3 regions of the Janthinobacterium sp. HH102 genome follow, and region 1 is predicted to be linked to each of the others. Evidence: predicted binding sites of a transcription regulator. Region 1 holds the regulator's gene; each other region holds the start of a gene.

Region 1 (7,313 bases):
GCGGGCAAGGACGCGCGCGCGATGCGCACGCCCGTGTCGCCGGCGCCGTGCGCCTCGGCATATGCCTTGCCGAACAGGTCGAACTGCGCCGGCCCCAGTTCCGCCATCTTGTCCGCCTGCTCCGCCTCGCCATGGAGCAGCAAGGCCACGCGCACGCTGGCCACGCGCTTCCAATGCGTGCGGCGGCGCAAATCGCGCTGGCGCGCGGCCGCATCGGCGCCCACCAGCACCAGCGCCGCATCGTAGGCGTCGAGCGCACTGGCGTTGACATAGCGGTTCGCCACGCCGTCGGGCGGCGTATCCGTGTCGAGGCCATACAGCACCTGGAAACCGTCGACGCCGCGAATGACGGCATCCGCGCCCCAGCCGTTCGCGCCACGGTATTTGCAGCGCAGCTCGCCTTCGCCATCGGCGCCCTGCGCCACATAGAAAATGCTCCAGCCCCGCTGCGCCTCCGTTTGCGCGGCACCCACGCCAAAGCCGGCGCAATTGAGCACGGACCCGTCGCCCCCCTCCTCCTTGCCGGCACCGTAATAGCGCAAGGCCAGCACGTCGCTGCCATGCAGGACATCGGGCAAGGCGCCGCTGATACCTTCGCTGTTCTTGCCCAGGCTGCGCGCGTCGAGCCCGGCGACATTGGCGCTGTCGTCATCGGCATGGGCGACGGGCGCGGCGCTGCTATCCCAGTTTACATACGCCGTCTGGCGCACGGCGCGGGCGATGGTGTCGAGCGCATAGCGGCCGTTATCGTCCAGCCGCGCGCTGGCGGACTGGTCGCCATAGCTGCCGCTGGCCGCCACCAGCACGCTACTGGCGGCCAGCATCAGCAGCGCGCCCAGCGACAGCGCCACCAGCAATTCGACGAGGCTCATGCCGCGCCGCCAGCGCCACGCGGCATGCACGCCGTTCATGCGCCGCCTCCGCCCAGCTGGAATACCAGCCTGGGCAGCGACTCGCCTGCCGCATTCACGGCGGGCGAGCCATCGGGCAAGCGGCCGCGCCAGCCCAGCTTGATGACGATGGGCGCGCCCTTGCCGCCGCTGCACGCCCAGTGCAAGCCTTGCGCGGCGGCATCCCAAACAGAGGCATCGCGGCAGATATGCAGGCGCGCGCCGGGCAAGGCCGCATGCAACGATTGCTTCCATTCAGCGATGTCGAATTGCGCCAGTTCGGCCGCGCTGCAGGCGCTAGCGCCAAAGCAGTCCGGCGCAGTGCCGCCTGCTTCGGCGTCGTCCGCCGCCGCGTAGGCCACGTTCAAGTAGGGATTGCCCGCATCGGGTCCATTCATGAGCACGCCGTTTGCGCGCATGCGCTCGGCCATGCCGGCCGCCAGCTGCGCGCCCGCCGACAACAGCGCCGACTCATGGCGCGCGCGCAGGGAGTGCAGTTGCAAAATGCTGGCACCGAGCAGGCCCAGCGCCAACAGCAGCAGCGACACGAGCACCTCGACGAGGCTGCTGCCACCCGCTGGAAACATAGTGCGACCGCTCATGTGCATGCCTTGCTCCCTTCCGCAGAAAGAGTCGCAAGAACAGGCGGCCCAGCTACACGATAGGCGCGCGCAAAAACCAGGATCTGCGCTAGCGCAAACAGCGCAGCGATAAAGGGAGAAGAACGGTGTAGTTATTGATCAGGCCGCTTGCCAGGCGAACGCTGGCATGGTGAACACGGGGCGCAAAACGGGGCACATGAGCAGCCCCGTCGTCGAACGAGAGGCTTCGAGCAGGCGTCAGGGCTTGCGCGCCTGCCCCACTTCGGCGATCGCATCCTGGAACTCGGCCAGGTCTTCGAAATTCTTGTAGACGGAAGCGAAGCGGATGTAGGCGATCTTGTCGAGGCGCTTGAGTTCCTGCATGACGAGTTCACCGATATAGCCGGAATCGACTTCGCGCAAGCCGCTGGTCAGCAGTTTTTCCTGGATGGACGCGATGGCCGTATCCACCGAGGCGGCCGCGACGGGACGCTTGCGCAAGGCCAGCATCAAACTGCCGCGCAACTTATCCGCAGCGAACTCCGTCCGGCTGCCATTCTTTTTGACGACGGCCGGCATGATAAGTTCAATGCGCTCGTACGTGGTAAACCGCTTGTCGCATTTGCCGCAGCGGCGGCGGCGCCGAATGGCATCCCCTTCCTCCGATACGCGCGTATCGAGAACCTGGGTGTCGCCGTGCTGGCAAAATGGACATTTCATGGGCTGGTTACAACTTTATAGTAATAATTACGGGAAATCGCCGCCCTTGTACAAAGGGCGCCCGAATCACTCCGGGCGCCCTTGGGCACGAAGGAATGTGTCATACGGAATCTTACTCCGTATGACACATTCTGGACAAATAATTATGAGGCGTACACAGGGTGCGCGTCGGCCAGCACTTTCACGGCCGCTTTGACGCGCTCGATGGTGGCGGCGTCATGCGGGTTGTCCAGCACGTCGGCGATCAGGTTGCCCACTTCTTCCGCTTGCGCTTCCTTGAAACCGCGCGTCGTCATTGCCGGGCTGCCCAGGCGGATGCCCGAGGTGACGAAGGGTTTTTGCGGGTCGTTCGGGATGCCGTTCTTGTTGCAGGTGATGTGCGCGGAACCGAGGATGGCTTCGGCTTCCTTGCCCGTCAGGTTCTTGGCGCGCAGGTCGACCAGCATGACGTGCGATTCGGTGCCGCCGGACACGATGCGCAGGCCGCGCTTGATCAGGGTTTTCGCCAGCACGTCGGCGTTCTTGATCACTTGCTTCTGGTATTCGACGAATTCAGGGCTCAGCGCTTCCTTGAAGGCAACGGCCTTGCCGGCGATCACGTGCATCAGCGGGCCGCCCTGGATACCAGGGAAGATGGCCGAGTTGATGGCTTTTTCGTGCTCGGCCTTCATCAGGATGATGCCGCCGCGCGGACCGCGCAGCGATTTGTGCGTGGTCGAGGTGACGAAGTCGGCGAACGGCACCGGATTCGGGTACAGGCCGGCGGCGATCAGGCCCGCGTAGTGGGCCATGTCGACCATGAAGTAGGCGCCCACTTCCTTGGCGATCTTGCCGAAGCGTTCGAAGTCGATCTTTTTCGAGAACGCGGACGCGCCGGCGATGATCAGTTTTGGCTTGCGTTCGCGGGCCAGGCGCTCCATCGCCTCGTAGTCGATGTCTTCTTCCGCCGTCAAGCCATACGACACGACGTCAAACCATTTGCCGGACATGTTCAGCGGCATGCCGTGGGTCAGGTGACCGCCTTCGGCCAGCGACATGCCCATGATCAGGTCGCCTGGTTTCAGCATGGCGAAGAACACGCCCTGGTTCGCCTGCGAGCCGGAATTCGGCTGCACGTTCGCGCATTCGGCGCCGAACAGTTTCTTGACGCGGTCGATGGCCAGTTGCTCGGCCACGTCGACGTATTCGCAGCCGCCGTAGTAGCGCTTGCCCGGGTAGCCTTCGGCGTACTTGTTCGTCAGCTGCGAGCCTTGCGCTTCCATTACGGCTGGCGACGTGTAGTTCTCCGACGCGATCAGTTCGATATGATCGTGCTGGCGCGTGTTTTCTTTTTGAATGACGGCGAACAATTCAGGATCGACGTTGGCGAGGGTGTGATCTTTTGCAAACATGTAAAAACTCCAAGTATGAGGGTGCTTGTACTGGCAGGTTGGATCGAATGAGGGGAGCCGGCGTTAAGTGAATAACAACATTGGACGGGCAGCCTCTTCGTGCTTTTCCATAGTGGCTACCCAGGCGAACGGCTGATGAAAAATCTCACGTTTCCCGGTGGGTGCCCACCTTTCGCCGGTTTGCCGATCGCCACTCAGGGAGATCGCCCGACTTTTCGCCAGTCACGTGAGACGTAATGGAAGTCAAATTGTAAGTTAAGTGCCCAAATTGAGCAAGGAATGCAACCGTGCGGCTATAATCGCCGCGCGCCGCCGCAGCCCGGACAGGGCCGCGGGCCGCCCCGGGGCATGGCTGCCGCTCTTAAGCTGGACTTAAACCTGGCCATGGCATGTAAGCGTATGTTACGAAGCTTGCCATTGCCCGCCCCGGATTTACAATGCTGCGGTGCAACTTATATGCAGCTTTTGCATGGCTTTCCAGCAAGCGCCCACAGTCACAAGAAGAAAAATCGCGTAAAATGTTGCTCAATCTCACTACTGGCGCAATAAACATGCCTTCAGTCTTTACCTGGAACGTACGTGTCTACTATGAAGACACCGACGCCGGCGGCATCGTCTATTACGCTAACTACCTCAAATTCTTCGAGCGCGCACGCACGGAATGGCTGCGCGCCATCGACGTGGGCCAGCAGGAATTGCTGGAACAGCATGACGCGATGTTCGTTGTCAAAAGCGTCAACGCCGACTATCATGCGCCAGCCAGGCTCGATGACACGGTAAGATTAACCTTAAGTATAGAAAAAATGGGGCGCGCCTCCATCGTTTTCCTGCAACAAGCCTGGTGCGGCGACCGCCTGCTCAACACGGCCCGCGTCAAGATCGGCTGCGTCGACTCAAGCATGCGCCCGCGCGCCGTGCCTGATGCAGTCGCGGCCCGCATGCGCGCCACCTGAGCCCTACCGCCACCCCCGGATAATTCACCCAACAGACTGCCTGCCAATGAACGTTACACAAGATCTTTCTTTCCTCGCGCTCATCACCAATGCCCACCTGATCGTGCAACTGATCATGGCCCTGCTGCTGCTGATTTCCCTGACCAGCTGGACCTACATTTTCCGCAAGATGTTTGCCGTGCGCCAGGCGCGCAAGCAAACCATCGAATTCGAACGCAGCTTCTGGGCCGGCGGCAACCTGCATGCGCTGCACCAGAACGCCAGCGGCAACCGCGACCAGAGCGGCGCGCTGGCCCGTATCTTCGACGCCGGCATGGGCGAATTCATCAAGGGCAAGGCTTCCTACGGTTCGCGCGAAGCGCTGGACGTGGGCGCCGTGCTCGACGGCGCACGCCGCGCCATGCGCGCCGCCTTCCAGCGTGAAATGGACGTGCTCGAATCGCACCTGGCCTTCCTCGCGTCCGTCGGCTCCGTCTCGCCGTACATCGGCCTGCTCGGTACCGTCTGGGGCATCATGAACGCCTTCCGCGGCCTGGCCAACGTGCAGCAAGCAACCCTGGCCGCCGTCGCGCCCGGCATTGCCGAAGCGCTGATCGCCACGGCCATCGGCCTGTTCGCGGCCATTCCCGCCGTCGTCGCCTACAACCGTTTTTCGCATGACATCGACCGCCTGGCGATCCGCTTCGAGAGCTTCGTCGAGGAATTCTCCAACATCTTGCAGCGCCAGTCGCGCTAAGAGGGAGCAGCGTCCATGGGTTCCTCATTCAATAGCGGCGGCATGCGCGGCGGCCGCGGCCGCAAGTTCAAGTCCGAGATCAACGTCGTGCCGTACATCGACGTGATGCTGGTGCTGCTGATCATTTTCATGGTGATGCCGTCGTCGAACAATCCCAGCGTGGTGAACCTGCCCAACGCGGAAAAGTCGGCGAAACCGCCCGATGACTATATTCAGATCGTGCTGAAACCGAATGGTTCGCTGTCGATCGGCGTCATCGGCAAGGAACAGCTGTCGCCGGAAACGGAACCGAACCGCGACGCGCTGCTGCGCAAGCTGCGCGGTTTGCATGAAAGCAATCCCGACTATCCCGTGATGATCGCGGGCGACAAGGAAAGCAAGTACGACGATGTGATCCAGCTCATTTCGGAAGCGAAAAAGATGGGCATTACCCGTGTCGGCCTGGCCACCAAGTAAGCGCAGCATCCTGTTTCCAGACTTGACCGTTTTTAGATAGACTAGACTTTGCAGAACAAACAAATCGACCATGTACTCGGCAAGCCCTACAGCGTGCCGCGCGAACGCAGCCGCTGGCCCTCGCTGGGCCTGGCGCTGGCGATGCACCTTGGCCTGCTGTTTTTCCTGTGGGTGGGCGTACACTGGCAAAATACGGAACCTGTCGCCGTCGAAGCGGAAGTGTGGGACATGAAAGTGCAGACGGCCGCGCCGCCGCCCGAAGTGGCGACGGAACCGGAGCCGACACCCGCCCCGCCGCCGGAACCGCAAGTGGAACAGCCGGCCCCGCCGCCACCACCGCCCGTGGCCGCGCCCGAGCCGAAGGTCGACCTGCGCGAGGCAGAGATCGCCCTGGAACGCAAGAAGGCCAAGCTGAAGGAAGAAAAAGAGAAAGCGGCAGAGCAAGAACGCCGCAAGCAGGAACAGAAGGAACGCGAGGAAGAAAAGCGCGAACTGGAAAAACAGAAGCAGAAAGAAAAAGACAAGGCTGAAAAGCTGGAAAAAGAAAAGGCCGACAAGCTGGAGAAAGCCAAGCTGGCCAAAGAGAAAGAAAAAGCGGCGGAAGAAAAAGCCGAGAAAGAACTGTCCGAGAAAAAAGCGGCGGCGGAAAAAGCCGCCAAGGCAAAAAAAGCAGCTGCGGAAAAAGCGGCGGCAGACAAATTGCGTGCCGATGATATGAAGCGCCTGATGGCGCAGGCAGGCAACGGCACGACGGGCACGGCCGCGAAAGCGACCGCGCCACGCAAGGACAGCGGCTATGTCGCTGCCCTGACGAGCAAGATCAAGAGCAATATCGCGTACAGCGGTAGCACGGAGGTGCCGGGCAACCCGCGCGCCGTGTTCAAGATCGAGCAACTGCCAACTGGGGAAATTATTTCGGTCCGAAAGATTAAAAGCAGCGGCCTGCCGGCGTATGACAGCTCGGTGGAAAACGCCATTAATAAATCGTCGCCACTGCCGAAGAAAAAAGACGGCACCGTGGAACGCGAGATTGAACTCATATTCGAGATGAAGGATTTGCCTAAATGATGACCATGAAAAAAATGAGCTATGTCGTGCTCTGCGCCAGCCTGATGCTGGGAGCGTCAAGCGCCCAGGCGCAGCTGCGCGTGGAGATTACGGGGATCGGCAGCAACCAGATCCCGGTGGCTGTGGCCAGCTTCGTCAATGAATCGGCGGCGCCGCAATCGCTGTCGGGCATTATCAAGGCCGACCTGGCGCGCAGCGGCGTGTTCAAGCTGATCGACGCCGATGCGCCCGTGGCGGAAACGGCGCCCGTCAGCTACGAGCAGTGGAAATCGCGCGGCGCCGACGCGCTGGCGGCCGGCAGCGTGCAAAGCATGGCCGATGGCCGCCTGGACGTGCGCTACAAACTGTTCGACACCATCAAGGGCGCGCAGATTTCCAGCATGAACAATGCGGCCGCGCCGCAGTTCAACCGCCTGCTGGCGCACAAGATCGCCGACGACATCTATGAAAAGCTGACGGGCGTCAAGGGCGCGTTCGCCACCCGCATCGCCTACGTCACGCAATCGGGCCGCGAATAC
Region 2 (7,313 bases), 2.7 Mb from region 1:
CGGTGTGGTTTTGTGCATATCCGTGTAAATCTGTATCCCTGTTTTGCGAGGTTTTTTCGCTACCGCGCTGGTTAAAAAACCCCGCATTCTAACGCTCGCATTTGCAATCTCATAAAGTACACGAAAACCTTGTCAATGCGCAACCGGCACGACACGTTTTCGCCCGCTTTTTTGCACGATACGCGTGCTATCGCACAATCGCGCGGCAAATGCCGCCGCCAGCGTCTCCGGAAATGCTTTTTCGGGTGTGCGATGCGGCCATGCGCGGCATCCGGAAATCCTGGCGCAGGCCTCGTCGCATGCACCGATGATGCGCGCATTTTTGCGCCGCCACGCACGCAAAAAAAAAAGCGCCGTCACGATGACGGCGCTTGTTGGCGTAGCCTGAAAAAGGATTACTCCCAGTTCAACGCACCACCCGTTTGATACTCGGTCACGCGGGTCTCGAAGAAGTTGCGTTCCTTCTTCATGTCGATCATTTCGCTCATCCACGGGAATGGATTTTCTTCCTGGGCGAACAGCGGCTCGATGCCGATCTGCTGCGCGCGGCGGTTGGCGATGAAGCGCAAATAGCCCTTGAACATCGGCGCGTTCAGACCCAGCACGCCGCGCGGCATGGTGTCTTCCGCGTACGCGTATTCCAGTTCCACGGCCTTCATGAACAGATCCTTGATCTCTTCGCGGAAGGCGGCCGTCCACAACTGCGGATTTTCCATCTTGATCGTGTTGATCAAGTCGATGCCGAAGTTACAGTGCATCGATTCGTCGCGCAGGATGTACTGGTACTGCTCGGCCGCGCCCATCATCTTGTTCTGGCGGCCCAGCGCCAGGATCTGCGTGAAGCCGACATAGAAGAACAGGCCTTCCATCAGGCAGGCAAACACGATCAGGGATTTCAGCAGCTTCTGGTCGTTTTCCACCGTGCCGGTGACGAAGGCCGGGTCGGTCAGGGTGTTGATGAACGGGATCAGGAATTCATCCTTGTCGCGGATCGACTTGACTTCGTTGTAGGCGTTGAAGATCTCGCCTTCGTCCAGGCCCAGCGATTCGACGATGTACTGGTAGGCGTGCGTGTGGATCGCTTCCTCGAACGCCTGGCGCAGCAGGTACTGGCGGCACTCGGGCGCCGTGATGTGGCGGTAGGTACCCAGCACGATGTTGTTGGCGGCCAGCGAGTCGGCCGTCACGAAGAAGCCCAGGTTGCGCTTGACCAGGCGGCGCTCGTCGTCCGTCAGGCCGTTCGGGTTTTTCCACAGCTCGATATCGCGCTGCATGTTCACTTCCTGCGGCATCCAGTGGTTGGCGCAGCCGGCCAGGTATTTGTCCCACGCCCACTTGTACTTGAACGGCACCAGCTGGTTGACGTCCGTCTTGCCGTTGATGATGCGCTTGTCGTCGGCATTCACGCGGCGCGCCACTTGCTCGGCGTTCGCTTCGGACGGCTCGGCGCCGGCCGGCAGGTTCAAATCGGTATTTCCCAACGGCGCTTGCTGCGCCGGACGCGGCACAGCTGCCGACGTGGTTTCATCATCCCAAGACAACGACATATTCTTCTTCCTTTCCATGCCGGCGAGCCGGCGATCCGCAACAGGCCCGTTGAATCGGACAATACGGACATTGACAACATTGAATCAGCCCGACCGTGCCGGGCTGACAACTAAAATCTTACTGGCAGGCTTCGCACTCTTCGAAACCGTCATCACCGGGACGCAGGTAGCAGGCTTCGCCATCGGCATCGTCCGCCGCCGCTGCCACTACCGGCGCCACGGCCACTGCTGCTGCCGCCACGACGGCTGCCTGGGCGCTCTGTGCGCTGGCCGACATGCCGCCATCGACTGCCACGGCGTTCAGCGCGCCCGTCTTGGAAGTCGATTTCTCCATGTGGGTGGCGGCGATGGTGCGCAGGTAGTAGGTGGTTTTCAGGCCACGCAGCCATGCCAGCTTGTAGGTCTCGTCCAGTTTCTTGCCCGAAGCGCCAGCCATGTAGATGTTCAGCGACTGGGCCTGGTCGATCCACTTCTGGCGACGCGAAGCCGCTTCCACCAGCCAGCTTGGCGACACTTCAAAGGCGGTGGCGTAGATGTCGCGCAGGTCTTGCGGGATGCGGTCGATCTTCACCAGCGAGCCGTCGAAGTACTTCAGGTCCGAGATCATGACTTCATCCCACAGGTCGCGCGCCTTCAGGTCGCGCACCAGGTAGCCGTTGATCTCGGTGAATTCGCCCGACAGGTTCGATTTCACGTACAGGTTCTGGAACGTCGGCTCGATACAGGCCGAGACGCCGATGATGTTCGAAATCGTCGCCGTCGGGGCGATCGCCACGCAGTTCGAGTTGCGCATGCCGAACTTGGCGATGCGCTCGCGCACCGGCGTCCAGTCCATGGCCGACGAGGAATCGACTTCCAGGTAACCGCCGCGCTCTTCGGCCAGCAATTTGACCGAGTCCTGTGGCAGGATGCCGCGGTCCCACAGCGAACCGGCGTACGATTCATAGCGGCCGCGCTCTTCGGCCAGTTCCGTCGACGCCAGGTAGGCGTAGTAGCAGACGGCTTCCATCGAGGTGTCGGCGAAGCTGACAGCCGCGTCCGAGGCGAACGGCACGCGCATCATGTGCAGGCAGTCCTGGAAGCCCATGATGCCCATGCCGACCGGACGGTGGCGCATGTTCGAGTTGCGCGCCTTGTCGACGGCGTAGTAGTTGATGTCGATGACGTTGTCGAGCATGCGCATGGCGGTGCGGATGGTCTTGGCCAGCTTGACGTGATCGAGCTTGCCTTCCTTCATGTGCGCCGGCATGTTCACGGAACCGAGGTTGCAGACGGCGATTTCGTCAGGGCCCGTGTTCAGCGTGATTTCCGTGCACAGGTTCGAGCTGTGGACGACGCCGACGTGCGACTGCGGGCTGCGGATGTTGCACGGATCCTTGAACGTGATCCATGGGTGGCCCGTTTCAAACAGCATCGACAGCATCTTGCGCCACAGGTCCAGCGCCGCGATCTTCTTGAAGACGCGGATTTCGCCGGCGGCGGCCTTGGCTTCGTAGCCCAGGTAAGCCTGTTCAAAAGCCTTGCCGACCTTGTCGTGCAAGTCAGGCGTGTCCGACGGCGAGAACAGGGTCCAATCGCCTTTTTCCATGACGCGCTTCATGAACATGTCGGGAATCCAGTTCGCCGTGTTCATGTCGTGCGTGCGGCGGCGGTCGTCGCCCGTGTTCTTGCGCAGGTCGAGGAATTCCTCGATGTCCATGTGCCAGGTTTCCAGGTAGGCGCAGACGGCGCCCTTGCGCTTGCCGCCCTGGTTGACTGCCACGGCCGTGTCGTTGACCACTTTCAGGAACGGCACCACGCCTTGCGACTTGCCGTTGGTGCCCTTGATGTGGGCGCCCAGGGCGCGCACTGGCGTCCAGTCGTTACCCAGGCCGCCGGCAAACTTGGCCAGCAGCGCGTTGTCCTTGATGGCGTCGTAGATGCCTTCCAGGTCATCGGAGACGGTGCTCAGGTAGCACGACGACAGCTGCGAGCGCAGGGTGCCCGAATTGAACAGGGTCGGGGTCGAACTCATGAAGTCGAACGAGGACAGCAGGCTGTAGAACTCGATGGCGCGCGCTTCGCGGTCCGCCTCGTTCAGCGCCAGGCCCATGGCCACGCGCATGTAGAACGCCTGCGGCATTTCGATGCGCACGTCCTGGATGTGCAGGAAGTAGCGGTCGTACAGGGTTTGCAGGCCGATGTAGCCGAATTGCAAGTCGCGGTCGGCGACGATGGCTTTGGCCAGGCGCTCCAGGTCGAAACTGGCGAGTACCGGGTTCAGCAGCTCGGCGGCGATGCCCTTGGCGATATATTGCGGGAAATACGTCAGATATTCGGCGGCGGCGGCCGCTTGCGGCACTTCCTTGCCGAACACTTCCTTGCGCACCGTGTGCAGCAGGATGCGGGCCGTGACCTGGCTGTAGGCCGGGTCTTTTTCCATCAGCGCGCGCGCCGCCAGGATGGCCGACTTGTGCAGCTCTTCGACGGGCACGCCGTCGTACAGGTTCTTCACCGTTTCAGCCAGGATGGCGTCGGCATCGACGTGCTTTTCCAGGCCGGCGCAGGCGGCGTTGATCAGGTCGCGCACTTCCTGCATGTCCAGCAGGCGGCGCACGCCGTTGTCGGTGACATTTAATTGTGGTGCGGAAACTTGTGCGGACGCGCCTTGCGCTTCCTTCTGCAGGCGGCGCTCTTCCATATGCTTGGCGCGGTACAGCACGTAGGCACGCGCCACGTCGTGCTCGCCCGAACGCATCAGCGACAGTTCCACCTGGTCTTGCACGTCTTCGATATGGAAGGTGCCGCCGCCCGGATGGCGACGCACCAGCGCGGCGACGACGCCGTCCGTCAGTTGCTCCACCAGTTCGCGGATGCGTGCCGAGGCGGCGCCCTGGCCGCCGTTAACGGCCAAAAACGCCTTAGTCATGGCGATGGCGATCTTCGAAGGCTCAAATGCCACCACCGCGCCGTTGCGGCGGATGATGCGATAGTCGCCCAGTGCCGCGCCCGTGCTCGCCACGCTGTTGGCCGCGCCTGGCGCTGGCGATACTGGCGTTGGATGGATGGAAATATCTTGTGGTGATTGCATTGAAGCTCCCGTTGTCAGCTAAAGTCAGCCTGCAGTTTTGCTGCCGCGTATGTTGTTGAATAGAACGCCCGATGGTCAGGGTTTCTTCAGGTGTTTGTTGCTAAATAGTAAATTTATAATGCATAAAACAGGTCAGTATCCATAGCGCCACACCGTACTGCCCGGCTGGCGCGAAACACGATCAAGGGTGATAAACCGCCAGTTCCAGTGCTTTATCAGCAATCCGGATAGCTTTGACAATAATTCTGAAAACGTCTGTGATGGCACTAGATATAGTCTTTACATCCAACTTCTGCACTAATTGTAGTGCCCATCGAAGGGCGATGCAATAGTTTTCCAGCATCCGCCGGCGTAATTTTTTGTATTTTCATATACGATTTCGGTTGACTTTTCAGGGCATGGATGGAAAGCCCAATCCCCGCGAAGTAAGCGCTAACGCAGCCTGCCCGCGCAGGGTTTCCAGCCAGCACTCTTGATAAAAATGCCAGTCAAAAAACGGCCCCGGATCCGTCTTCCTTCCCGGTGCGATATGCTCGTGGCCGCGCACATGGGACAGCCCGTGGCGCGCCACCAGCGCCGCCGTCAGCGCCGCCAGCACATGGTATTGCCGCCGCTGGAAAGGCACATCGTCCGCGCCCTCCATTTCGATACCGATGGAATAGCCATTGCACTGCGGGCGTCCTTCGAACACGGACGCGCCCGCATGCCAGGCACGTTGATCAGTAGAAACATATTGCAACAACGCACCATCGCGCCGCACAAAAAAGTGCGCCGACACCTGCAAGCCACGCAGGTCGGCGAAGGAAGGATCGGCATTATAATCTACCCGGCCCGTAAACAAGTCCGACACATGCGGCCCGCCAAAGCGGCCACCCGGCAAGCTGATGTTATGAATCACCAGCAAGTCGACTTGCGCACCGTCCGGACGCGCATCGCAGTACGGCGAGTCATAGCGCAGCGCGCCGTCGCACCAGCCGTCTTCATCTATCGTCCATCCGCTCATCAAGTAATGCTTCCTGTATCGTCAATTTCTGCATGCGGTAACGCAGCTGGCGCACGCTCAGGCCCAGCTGGCGCGCCGCCCGTGCGCGGTGATAACGCGCCTGGACCAGCGCCTGCATGATCATGTCGCGCTCGGCCTGACGCAAATACACGTCCAGCGGCAGGACCGAGCCCACGCCATATGCCGCCATGCCGGGCAGGCACAGTTGCCGTTCCGGCAAGTCCGGCAATGCCGGCGCCGCCCGCAACGGCATGCTGCCCGGCGCGGATGGCAAGGCCAGCCCGTCGAGCGCGATCACGCCGCCGTCGGCAAAGGCCAGTGCCCGCTCCAGCACGTTTTCCAGTTCGCGCACATTGCCGGGAAACGCATACCCGGCCAGGGCCGCCAGCACGGGCGGCGCCAAGCTCACGGCCCGGCGTGGCGACAGGCGCGCCAGGATCACCTCACATAATACCTGCAGATCGCCGCGCCGTTCGCGCAGCGGCGGCAGCGCCAGTTCGATCACATTGAGGCGGTAAAACAGATCCTGGCGAAAGGTGCCGGCGGCCACGCCGCGCGCCAGGCCATGCTGGCTGGCGCACAGGATGCGCACGTCGACGGCTTCGTCGGCACTGCCGCCCAGCTTGCGCACGCGGCGCTCCTGCAGCACGCGCAACAGTTTCACCTGCATGGCCAGCGGCAGATCGTCGACTTCGTCGAGCAGCAGGCTGCCGCCATGGGCCGCCTGGAACAAGCCCTGGCGCTCGTGCAGCGCGCCCGTGTAGGCGCCCGGGCGGCAGCCGAAGAATTCCGCTTCCATCAGCGCTTCGGGTATGGCGCCGCAGTTGACGGCGATAAACGGGAAGCCGGCGCGCGCGCCCTGCGCATGGATGGCGCGCGCCGCCAGTTCCTTGCCCGTGCCTGATTCGCCGCGGATGGCCACCGGCGCGCCGCAGCGGGCGATGCGGCTTATCTGCGCACGCAGCGCCTGCATGGGCAAGGAATTACCGCTCAGTTGCGGCGCCGGCGGCATGCCGGTGGTGGTCACGGTCTGCTGGCTGGTGCGGGGACTGGACATGGGAGCGCGCCTTTCTGCAATGGCGGTGGCGAACCGCCTGCTGCAGATGCTACGCCGGACGAATGCCGGAGGTCGTTACGATACGGATGAGCAACGCGCGCGAAGCTGCGCGCTTGCCCTTACACGGTGGCGTGCGCGTGGCTGCAGTAATCGTGCCCCTTGGCCTGCACGTTTTCCGAGGCCGGATAGTAGACGCCGCAATGGGCGCAGCACAGCATCAGCTCGGCATCGGGCAATTCCTGCGGCCGGCCCGGCGGCGCAAACGGATTCGGCGGCTGCTGCGCGCGGGCGCGCTGCTGCATGCCCCGGATCTTGCTGCGGATAGCAAACAGCACCAGGAACACCAGTGCCAGCCAGAATAAAACACGTGTCATGCGAATCCTCGGTGTAAAACCACTTCCAGTACAAAACGGCTGCCGACATAGGCCAGCAACAAGGTGGCGAAACCGGCCAGGGTGAAGCTCAGGGCCGTCTTGCCGCGCCAGCCGCGAAAGCGGCGCCCCGCCAGCAGGGCGGCAAACAATAACCACGACAGCATGGTAAACACGGATTTGTGATCCCAGTTGAGCGCCTTGCCAAATAATTGCTCGGAGAACACGATGCCCGACAGCACGGTCAAGCTGAGCAAAATAAAAC
Region 3 (7,313 bases), 530 kb from region 1:
CGAGCGTATTCTTGAACAGCAAGCCCAGCTCCGTATCGCCTTCCAGGCTCAAACGGCGGCTGAAGAACAGGGTGTCCGGATCTTCCTGGCGCCGCGCCAGCAGCATCAAGTCATGCACGCTGGCGGCGATGCACAGATCCGGCACGTCGACATAGCGCTCGGCCACGAACACCGTGCCCTGCCACTCAAAATCGAAGGCGATACCGGCGTCCAGCAAGCGCAAGCGCAGGCTGCGCCCCTCCAGGCTGCAGCGCACGTCGTCGGGCAATTGCGGCGCCAGCAGGCGGTTCAAGCCTTGCACGAACAGCCAGGAGGCGGGATACGGCGGCAGCTTGGACAGCAATTCGGCCAGCGGTTCGGGCAGCCGGTACGACACGGCGGGCTTGCTCATGGCAGGCTTGGCCGGGACCGGGACCGGGACGGGCAATCTTTCCAGTTGATCTTGCATGTTCTTCCTTTCGATGCGTTCAATGGGCGGCGTGCTGTTCCATGCCGGGCTGGCCGTGCCAATAGCCGTCGCAGGCGCCGGCCGGCTGGCAGGCCGCCAGCTGGGCCTGGGCGCCGATGCCGCTGACCTGCCCCCGGCGGGCGCGGTCGAAGATGGCGATCACCTGTTCCGTATGCATGGCTTGCGGACTGATGCGCGCCACCGACACGCCCATGTCGCGCATGGCGTCGAGTTCGCGCACCAGGTTGTAGACGAGCGCCGACTGCGTCTGCGTGCCATTGAGTACGAGGAAGGGCACTTCGTCGCGCGTGCGCAGCAGCAGGCCGTCCGGCTCTTCCAGGCAGCTGTAGCCGCAGTCGTCCTTCGGCAGGTTGCGGTTGCGCGCCGTGAAGCAGCGCGCGGAAAACGCCAGCGGCATGCGTCCGTAGGCAAACACTTCCGTCTCCAGCCCTTCCGGTTTCTGGCGCTGCATCTCGGCCAGCGCCGTCTGTCCCATTTCCAGCGGCATCACCCAGCGCCGCGCACCGAGGCGCGCCATCAGTTGCAGGCTGGGGCCATTGAACAGGTTCAAATGGGGGCCGGCGACGAAGGATGCGCCCTTTTCCATGCAATGCACGGCGCCCATGTCGTTGGCCTCGACGCCGTAGCGCCCATTGCCCGTGATGCGGCGCAGGGTGGCCAGTTCGGCGCCCGCCTCGATCAGCGCCTGCGTCGACAGCACCACTTCCTTGCCGGCGGCGGCCAGCATGTCGGCGATATCGAGCCAGTCGGCCAGGCGCAGCTCATGCCGGCGCGAGCAGACGGTTTCGCCCAGGTACACGATATCGACGGCGGTGCCGGCGATCTGCTGGTAAAACTCGAAGACGGTGGCGCGCGGCCAGTAGTACAGCAAGGGACCCAAAGAGAGTTTTAGCATGCCTTTTCCAATATTTTTTTAAGTGACAAAACCGTAGCGAGCGGCTCGCGGCGGGGCCGAGAAGCGCAGCAGGTTTTGCTATTTCCAGGAGCGGTGATACGCGCCCAAGGTGTGCTGCTGGCCTTCGGCCAGCTTGTCCATGGCCGCCATCCAGCCCGGCTTGACGGCGTAGCGCGCATTGCCTTCGCGGCAGGCGTCGATCGCTTCGCGCCACACGCGCGTCACCTGCGCCACATACGCGGGGCTGCGCTGGCGCCCTTCGATCTTCACGGCGCGCACGCCCATGGCGATCAGCTGCGGCAGCAGCGCCAGCGTGTTCAGGCTGGCCGGCTCCTCGATGGCGTAATACTCTTCGTCGTTGACTTCGAAACGCCCCTTGCACAGGGTCGGATAGCTGGCGTTTTCGCCCGGTGCGTAGCGGTCGATCAGCACGCCGTTCAGGCGCGATTCGAGGCCGTTCGGCGTTTCCAGCCAGCGCACGGATTTCGCCGGCGAGCACACGCCGTGCGTGTTCGGCGCCTCGCCCGTCGCATACGACGACAGCGCGCAGCGCCCTTCGACCATCACGCACAGGCTGCCGAAGCCGAAGACCTCGATCTCGACGTCCGTCTTGGCGATCAGTTGCTCGACCTGCGCCATCGACAGCACGCGCGGCAGCACGGCGCGGGCGATGCCGAAGTGTTCCTGGTAAAAATTGATCGCTTCGTAGTTGGTGGCCGAGCCTTGCACGGACAGGTGCAGGCGCAGCTGCGGGTGATGCTCGCTTGCATACGCCATCAAGCCCGGATCGGCGACGATCATGGCGTCGATGCCGGCTTGCGCGGCGCGGTCGATGGCGCTGCGCCACACGGCCCAGTTGTGCGGCTGCGGATAGGTATTCAGCGCCAGCAGCACCTTGCGTCCATATTGGTGGGCGTAGCGCACGCCCTCGGCGATGGCCTTTTCGTCGAAATTGAGGCCGGCGAAATTGCGTGCATTGGTGGCATCGCGAAAACCCAGGTACACGGTGTCGGCGCCATTGTCGACGGCCGCTTTCAAGGCGGGCAGGCTGCCGGCGGGGCAGACCAGTTCCAGCGGTCCGGCCACGCGGGTGGCGGTAGTTGATTCAAGCATCATGATATTCACAGTCCTGTATCGGCTCAGGGTGCAGACTATAGCCCCGCCCATACCGCCCAGTCCTTGACACAGGTGAAGGAATGCATGCATGGCTGGCGCGCGTTCAACTTGCTTGACCTGGCTGTAAAATGCCCCACTTTTTCCCTATCCGATTGCCCGCCATGACCCGCAAACCGCTGCTGATTTTCCTGCTCACCCTGTTCCTCACCGCGCTGCAGGTGCAGTGGGCCGGCCCGCCCGATGGCTATGATGCAGGGACCCTCTCCGTGCTGTCGCCGGAAGTGCTGGGCGCGTATCCGGGCGTGCTGCTGCTGTTCCTGCTGGCCGTGTTCGCGCGCCGCAAGATGCCGCTGCTGCGTCAGGCCGCCATCTGCACGGGCCTGCTGGCCGTCTACTGGCTGCTGGCGAACTACGTCACCTTCGACGCGCGCGTGGCCAGCTGGAGCACCTACACGCCGCTGGAAATATGGACGCACGTGCTGCCCGCCTCCGTCGCCAGCGTGGCCGCCTGCGGCGCCGCGTTCTTTTGCGCGAGCTGGCTGATCCTGCGCGAAACGCGCTGGAACAAAAGCGGCTGACGTGGATTTTTCACCTGCATCAAGGATTCGTCACGCAACTGCACGCGCCCTTTGACGCCACTATATTTAGTGATTAATCTCCATAAAAACACCGCATGTTGTGTTTATTGGAGGTTTCATGACGACAAATGCAGTTTCCCCCACACGCGGCCAGGTCGATGTCGCCGCGTCCATCAATGAATACCTGGACCGGCGCGACTGGCGTGTCAACGCCAACGCCAACCAGGGTTACTCGCTGGGCGGCCTGATACTCAATGTATCGGGCAAGGTCATCGCCAATTACTGGCTGGACCAGGTGTATCCGCCGGAAGTGGGCGCGGCGCACCGCGAAGCGGCCCTGCACATCCACGACCTCGACATGCTGGCCGGCTATTGCGCCGGCTGGTCGCTGCGCACCCTGCTGCATGAAGGCTTGAACGGCGTGCCGGGCAAGATCGAATCGGGCCCGCCCAAGCACATGTCGAGCGCCATCGGCCAGATCGTCAATTTTCTCGGCACCCTGCAAAACGAGTGGGCCGGCGCGCAGGCGTTCAGCTCCTTCGATACCTATATGGCGCCCTACATCCGCAAGGACAGCCTGCGCTATGAAGACGTGCGCCAGTACATGCAGGAGCTGATCTTCAACCTCAACGTGCCATCGCGCTGGGGCACGCAGACGCCGTTCACCAACCTCACTTTCGACTGGGTCTGCCCGGACGACCTGCGCGAGCAGATTCCCGTCATCGCCGGCCGGGAAATGGACTTCAGCTATGGCGAGCTGCAGGCGGAGATGGACATGATCAACCGCGCCTACATCGAGATCATGATGGCGGGCGACGCCAAGGGCAGGGTCTTCACCTTCCCCATCCCCACCTATAACATCACCGAGGATTTCGACTGGCATAGCGAAAACGCGGAACGCCTGTTCGAAATGACGGCCCGCTACGGCCTGCCCTACTTCCAGAACTTCATCAATTCGGAACTCAAGCCGAACATGATCCGCTCCATGTGCTGCCGCTTGCAGCTGGACTTGCGCGAACTGCTGAAAAGGGGCAATGGCCTGTTCGGTTCCGCCGAGCAGACGGGCTCCCTGGGCGTGGTGACGATCAACTGCGCGCGCCTGGGCCACCTGTGGCGCGGCGACGAAGCGGCCTTGATGGCGGACCTGGACCGCCTGCTGGAACTGGGCAAGACCAGCCTGGAAATCAAGCGCCGCACCATCGAGGAACTGATGCAGCAAGGCCTGTTCCCCTACACGAAACGCTACCTGGGCACCCTGCGCAACCACTTTTCCACCCTGGGCGTGAACGGCATCAACGAGATGATCCGCAATTTCAGCGGCGACGCCCATGACATCACGTCCGCCGAGGGCCATGCGCTGGCGATCCGCCTGCTCGACCACGTGCGCGCCCGCATGGTGGCCTTCCAGGAAGAGACGGGCCATATGTACAACCTGGAAGCGACGCCGGCCGAAGGCACGACGTACCGCTTCGCCCGCGAAGACCGCAAGCGCTATCCCGCCATCCTGCAGGCCGGCACCGTCGACAATCCGTATTACACGAACTCGTCGCAGCTGCCCGTCGGCCACACGGACGACCCGTTCGAAGCGCTGGAATTGCAGGACGCGCTGCAGCGCAAATACACGGGCGGCACGGTGCTGCATTTGTACATGACGGAAGCGCTGTCGGACGCGAACGCCTGCCGCGAGCTGGTCAAACGCGCCCTGAGCCGCTTCTCGCTGCCCTACATCACCGTCACGCCCACGTTTTCCATCTGCCCGCGCCACGGCTACCTGGCCGGGAAACATGAATTCTGCCCCACCTGCGACGCGGAGCTGATCGCCCGCAAGCAGGCCCACATTGCTCCATCACTTGAGGAAACGCCATGAATGCACGTCCCGACTTCACTCCCGCCATCACCCTGCTCGACAGCGAACGCCAGCGCTGCGAAATCTGGACGCGCGTGATGGGCTATCACCGCCCCGTCGCCTCGTTCAACATCGGCAAGCAGGGCGAATTCCACGAGCGCCAGTATTTTACGGAAGCGAGCGCCCGGGTTGGCCAGCCGGCCTGCCATGGCTGAGTTGAAAGTGGGCGGCCTGACGCCCTTTTCCGCCACCGACTACCCGGGCAAGCTGGCTGCCGTGGTGTTCGTGCAGGGCTGCCCCTGGCGTTGCGGCTATTGCCACAATCCGCATTTGCAGGCGCGCACGCCCGAAGGCGCCATGCCGTGGCAGGACGTACTGACCTGGCTGCGGCGCCGCGTGGGCCTCGTCGACGCCGTCGTCTTCAGCGGCGGCGAGGCATGCATGGACCCGGCGCTGGCGCGCGCCATGCTGGACGTCAGGGCGCTGGGTTTCGGCATCGGCCTGCACACGGCCTGCATCTATCCGCAGCGCCTGCAGGAAGTGCTGCCCCTGGTCGACTGGGTCGGCTTCGACATCAAGGCGCCGTTTGCCGACTATCGTCATGTGACCCGCGTGGCCGGCAGCGGCGACCCGGCGCGCGCCTGCCTGGACGCCATCCTCGCCAGCGGCGTCGCCTACGAATGCCGCACCACCACCCACCCGGACCTGCTGCCGGACGCACAGCTGCTGTCCCTGGCCGCCGCCCTGGCCGCGAAAGGCGTCGATAACTACGTGCTGCAGCAGTTCCGCGCCGAAGGCTGCGCGGACGCGGCGCTGTCCGGCCGCCCCCTGCACGGCTATCCGGCGGCGGCTACTGTGGCGCAAATCGGCGCCATGTTTCCCCGTTTTACATTCCGCAATCATGGCAGTTGATCGTGCAGCCACATAATTATTGAAAGTCCCGCAAAATTCCCCGTTCTGCAACGCTGAAATGTCTTGCGTGCTGTAATGTATCAACTGTGCCGCGCACCATGCGCAGCCCGTCAGATTCCTCACACCGCATTACAGATAAGCGTCATCCATGAACGATTTCACCGCAGTCAGCCCAGGCATCCCTTCCACCCACGCCGACATCCTGTACGGCCCGCCGCGACCGGATCTGCTGCGCGAGGAAGTGCTGGCCGACCTGCTGGAAGCGACGGCGCGCCGCTGTCCCGAACAAATCGCCCTGATCGATGGCGCGCGCCGCATCACCTATGCCGAACTCGATGCGCAGGCGGGCCTGGCGGCGTCGCGCCTGATGGCGGCCGGCGTCAAGCCCGGCGACATCGTGGGACTGTGGCTGCCGCGCGGCGCGCATCTGCTGCTGATGCAGGCGGCCATCGCCAAGGCGGGAGCCGCCTGGCTGCCCGTCGATGAAGACACGCCCGTCGAACGCCTGCAGGTGTGCCTCGACGACGCCAATGGCGCTGGCGTCGTCAGCTGCGCGCAGTTCGCGCCGCGCCTGGAGCAGGCTGGCGTCCAGCGTCCCGTGTGGACCGCGGAAAGCCTGCTGGCCCCCGCCGCGCCGGGCGAACTGCTGCCCGCGCGCGGCACAGTCTTGCCCGAACACCCGGCATACGTGATCTACACGTCCGGCTCCACGGGCAAGCCCAAGGGCATATTGATCAATCAGCGCAGCATCTGCCACTTCCTGCGCAGCGAAAACGCCGTGCTGGAAGTGACGCAAAGCGACACCGTCTACCAGGGATTTTCCGTCGCCTTCGACATGTCGTTCGAGGAAATCTGGATCGCCTACCTGGTGGGCGCCACCCTGTGGCTGGGGCCCAAGGAGATTTCGGGCGACCCGGAAGCCTTGCCGCGCGCGCTGGCCGCCAACCACGTCACCGTGCTCCATGCCGTGCCGACCCTGCTGGCCCTGTTCGCCGAGGAAGTACCGAGCCTGCGCCTGATCAACCTGGGCGGCGAGATGTGCCCCGAGTCCCTGGTCGAGCGCTGGTCGCGCCCGGGCCGCGCCATGTTCAACACCTACGGTCCCACGGAAGCGACCGTTTCGTGCAGCCTGGCGCGGCTGCGCCCCGGCGAACCCGTCACCATCGGCACGCCGCTGCCCAACTACGGCTTGCTGGTGCTGCAGGTGGCCGAGCCGGGAGAAAACCGTCCCTTGACATTGCTGGCGCGCGGCGAAACGGGGGAACTGTGCATCATCGGCCCCGGCCTGGCCGAGGGCTACCTGGGCCGGCCCGATCTGACGGTGGAAAAATTCCTGCCCAACCCGTGGGCGACCAGCGACGATGACGCGCGCCTGTACCGCACGGGCGACCTGGCCCGCATCGATGCGGACGGCCAGGTGCTGTGCCTGGGCCGCGCCGATGACCAGGTCAAGATACGCGGCTTCCGCGTGGAGCTGGGCGAGATCGAAGCCGTGCT

Evidence for each region. Region 1 encodes NrdR, which represses ribonucleotide reductase genes. Its sites were predicted from a motif close to CACNANATNTNGTG; they were not measured.
Region 2: the regulator NrdR is predicted to act here: its motif matches at 4,882-4,895, upstream of JAB4_RS26275 (ribonucleoside-diphosphate reductase subunit alpha).
Region 3: the regulator NrdR is predicted to act here: its motif matches at 3,117-3,130, upstream of JAB4_RS12275 (ribonucleoside triphosphate reductase).

Annotation. Positions count from the first base shown of each region.
Region 1 covers NZ_CP062062.1:2,145,064-2,152,376, reverse strand. Annotated here, with positions in the region: gene JAB4_RS09815 (PilW family protein) at 1-911, opposite strand, end outside; gene pilV (type IV pilus modification protein PilV) at 908-1,492, opposite strand; gene nrdR (transcriptional regulator NrdR) at 1,730-2,191, opposite strand; gene glyA (serine hydroxymethyltransferase) at 2,335-3,582, opposite strand; ZMP/ZTP riboswitch at 3,694-3,818, opposite strand; gene ybgC (tol-pal system-associated acyl-CoA thioesterase) at 4,134-4,535, shown strand; gene tolQ (protein TolQ) at 4,582-5,271, shown strand; gene JAB4_RS09785 (ExbD/TolR family protein) at 5,287-5,727, shown strand; gene tolA (cell envelope integrity protein TolA) at 5,776-6,795, shown strand; gene tolB (Tol-Pal system beta propeller repeat protein TolB) at 6,792-7,313, shown strand, end outside.
Region 2 covers NZ_CP062062.1:5,765,965-5,773,277, forward strand. Annotated here, with positions in the region: gene JAB4_RS26270 (ribonucleotide-diphosphate reductase subunit beta) at 396-1,547, opposite strand; gene JAB4_RS26275 (ribonucleoside-diphosphate reductase subunit alpha) at 1,666-4,617, opposite strand; gene ampD (1,6-anhydro-N-acetylmuramyl-L-alanine amidase AmpD) at 5,009-5,620, opposite strand; gene JAB4_RS26285 (sigma-54 dependent transcriptional regulator) at 5,598-6,677, opposite strand; gene JAB4_RS26290 (PP0621 family protein) at 6,797-7,051, opposite strand; gene ccsA (cytochrome c biogenesis protein CcsA) at 7,048-7,313, opposite strand, start outside.
Region 3 covers NZ_CP062062.1:2,672,271-2,679,583, reverse strand. Annotated here, with positions in the region: gene JAB4_RS12295 (SCP2 sterol-binding domain-containing protein) at 1-391, opposite strand, end outside; gene JAB4_RS12290 (U32 family peptidase) at 468-1,364, opposite strand; gene JAB4_RS12285 (peptidase U32 family protein) at 1,443-2,477, opposite strand; gene JAB4_RS12280 (hypothetical protein) at 2,642-3,058, shown strand; gene JAB4_RS12275 (ribonucleoside triphosphate reductase) at 3,177-4,925, shown strand; gene nrdD (anaerobic ribonucleoside-triphosphate reductase) at 4,922-5,119, shown strand; gene JAB4_RS12265 (anaerobic ribonucleoside-triphosphate reductase activating protein) at 5,112-5,816, shown strand; gene JAB4_RS12260 (Pls/PosA family non-ribosomal peptide synthetase) at 5,965-7,313, shown strand, end outside.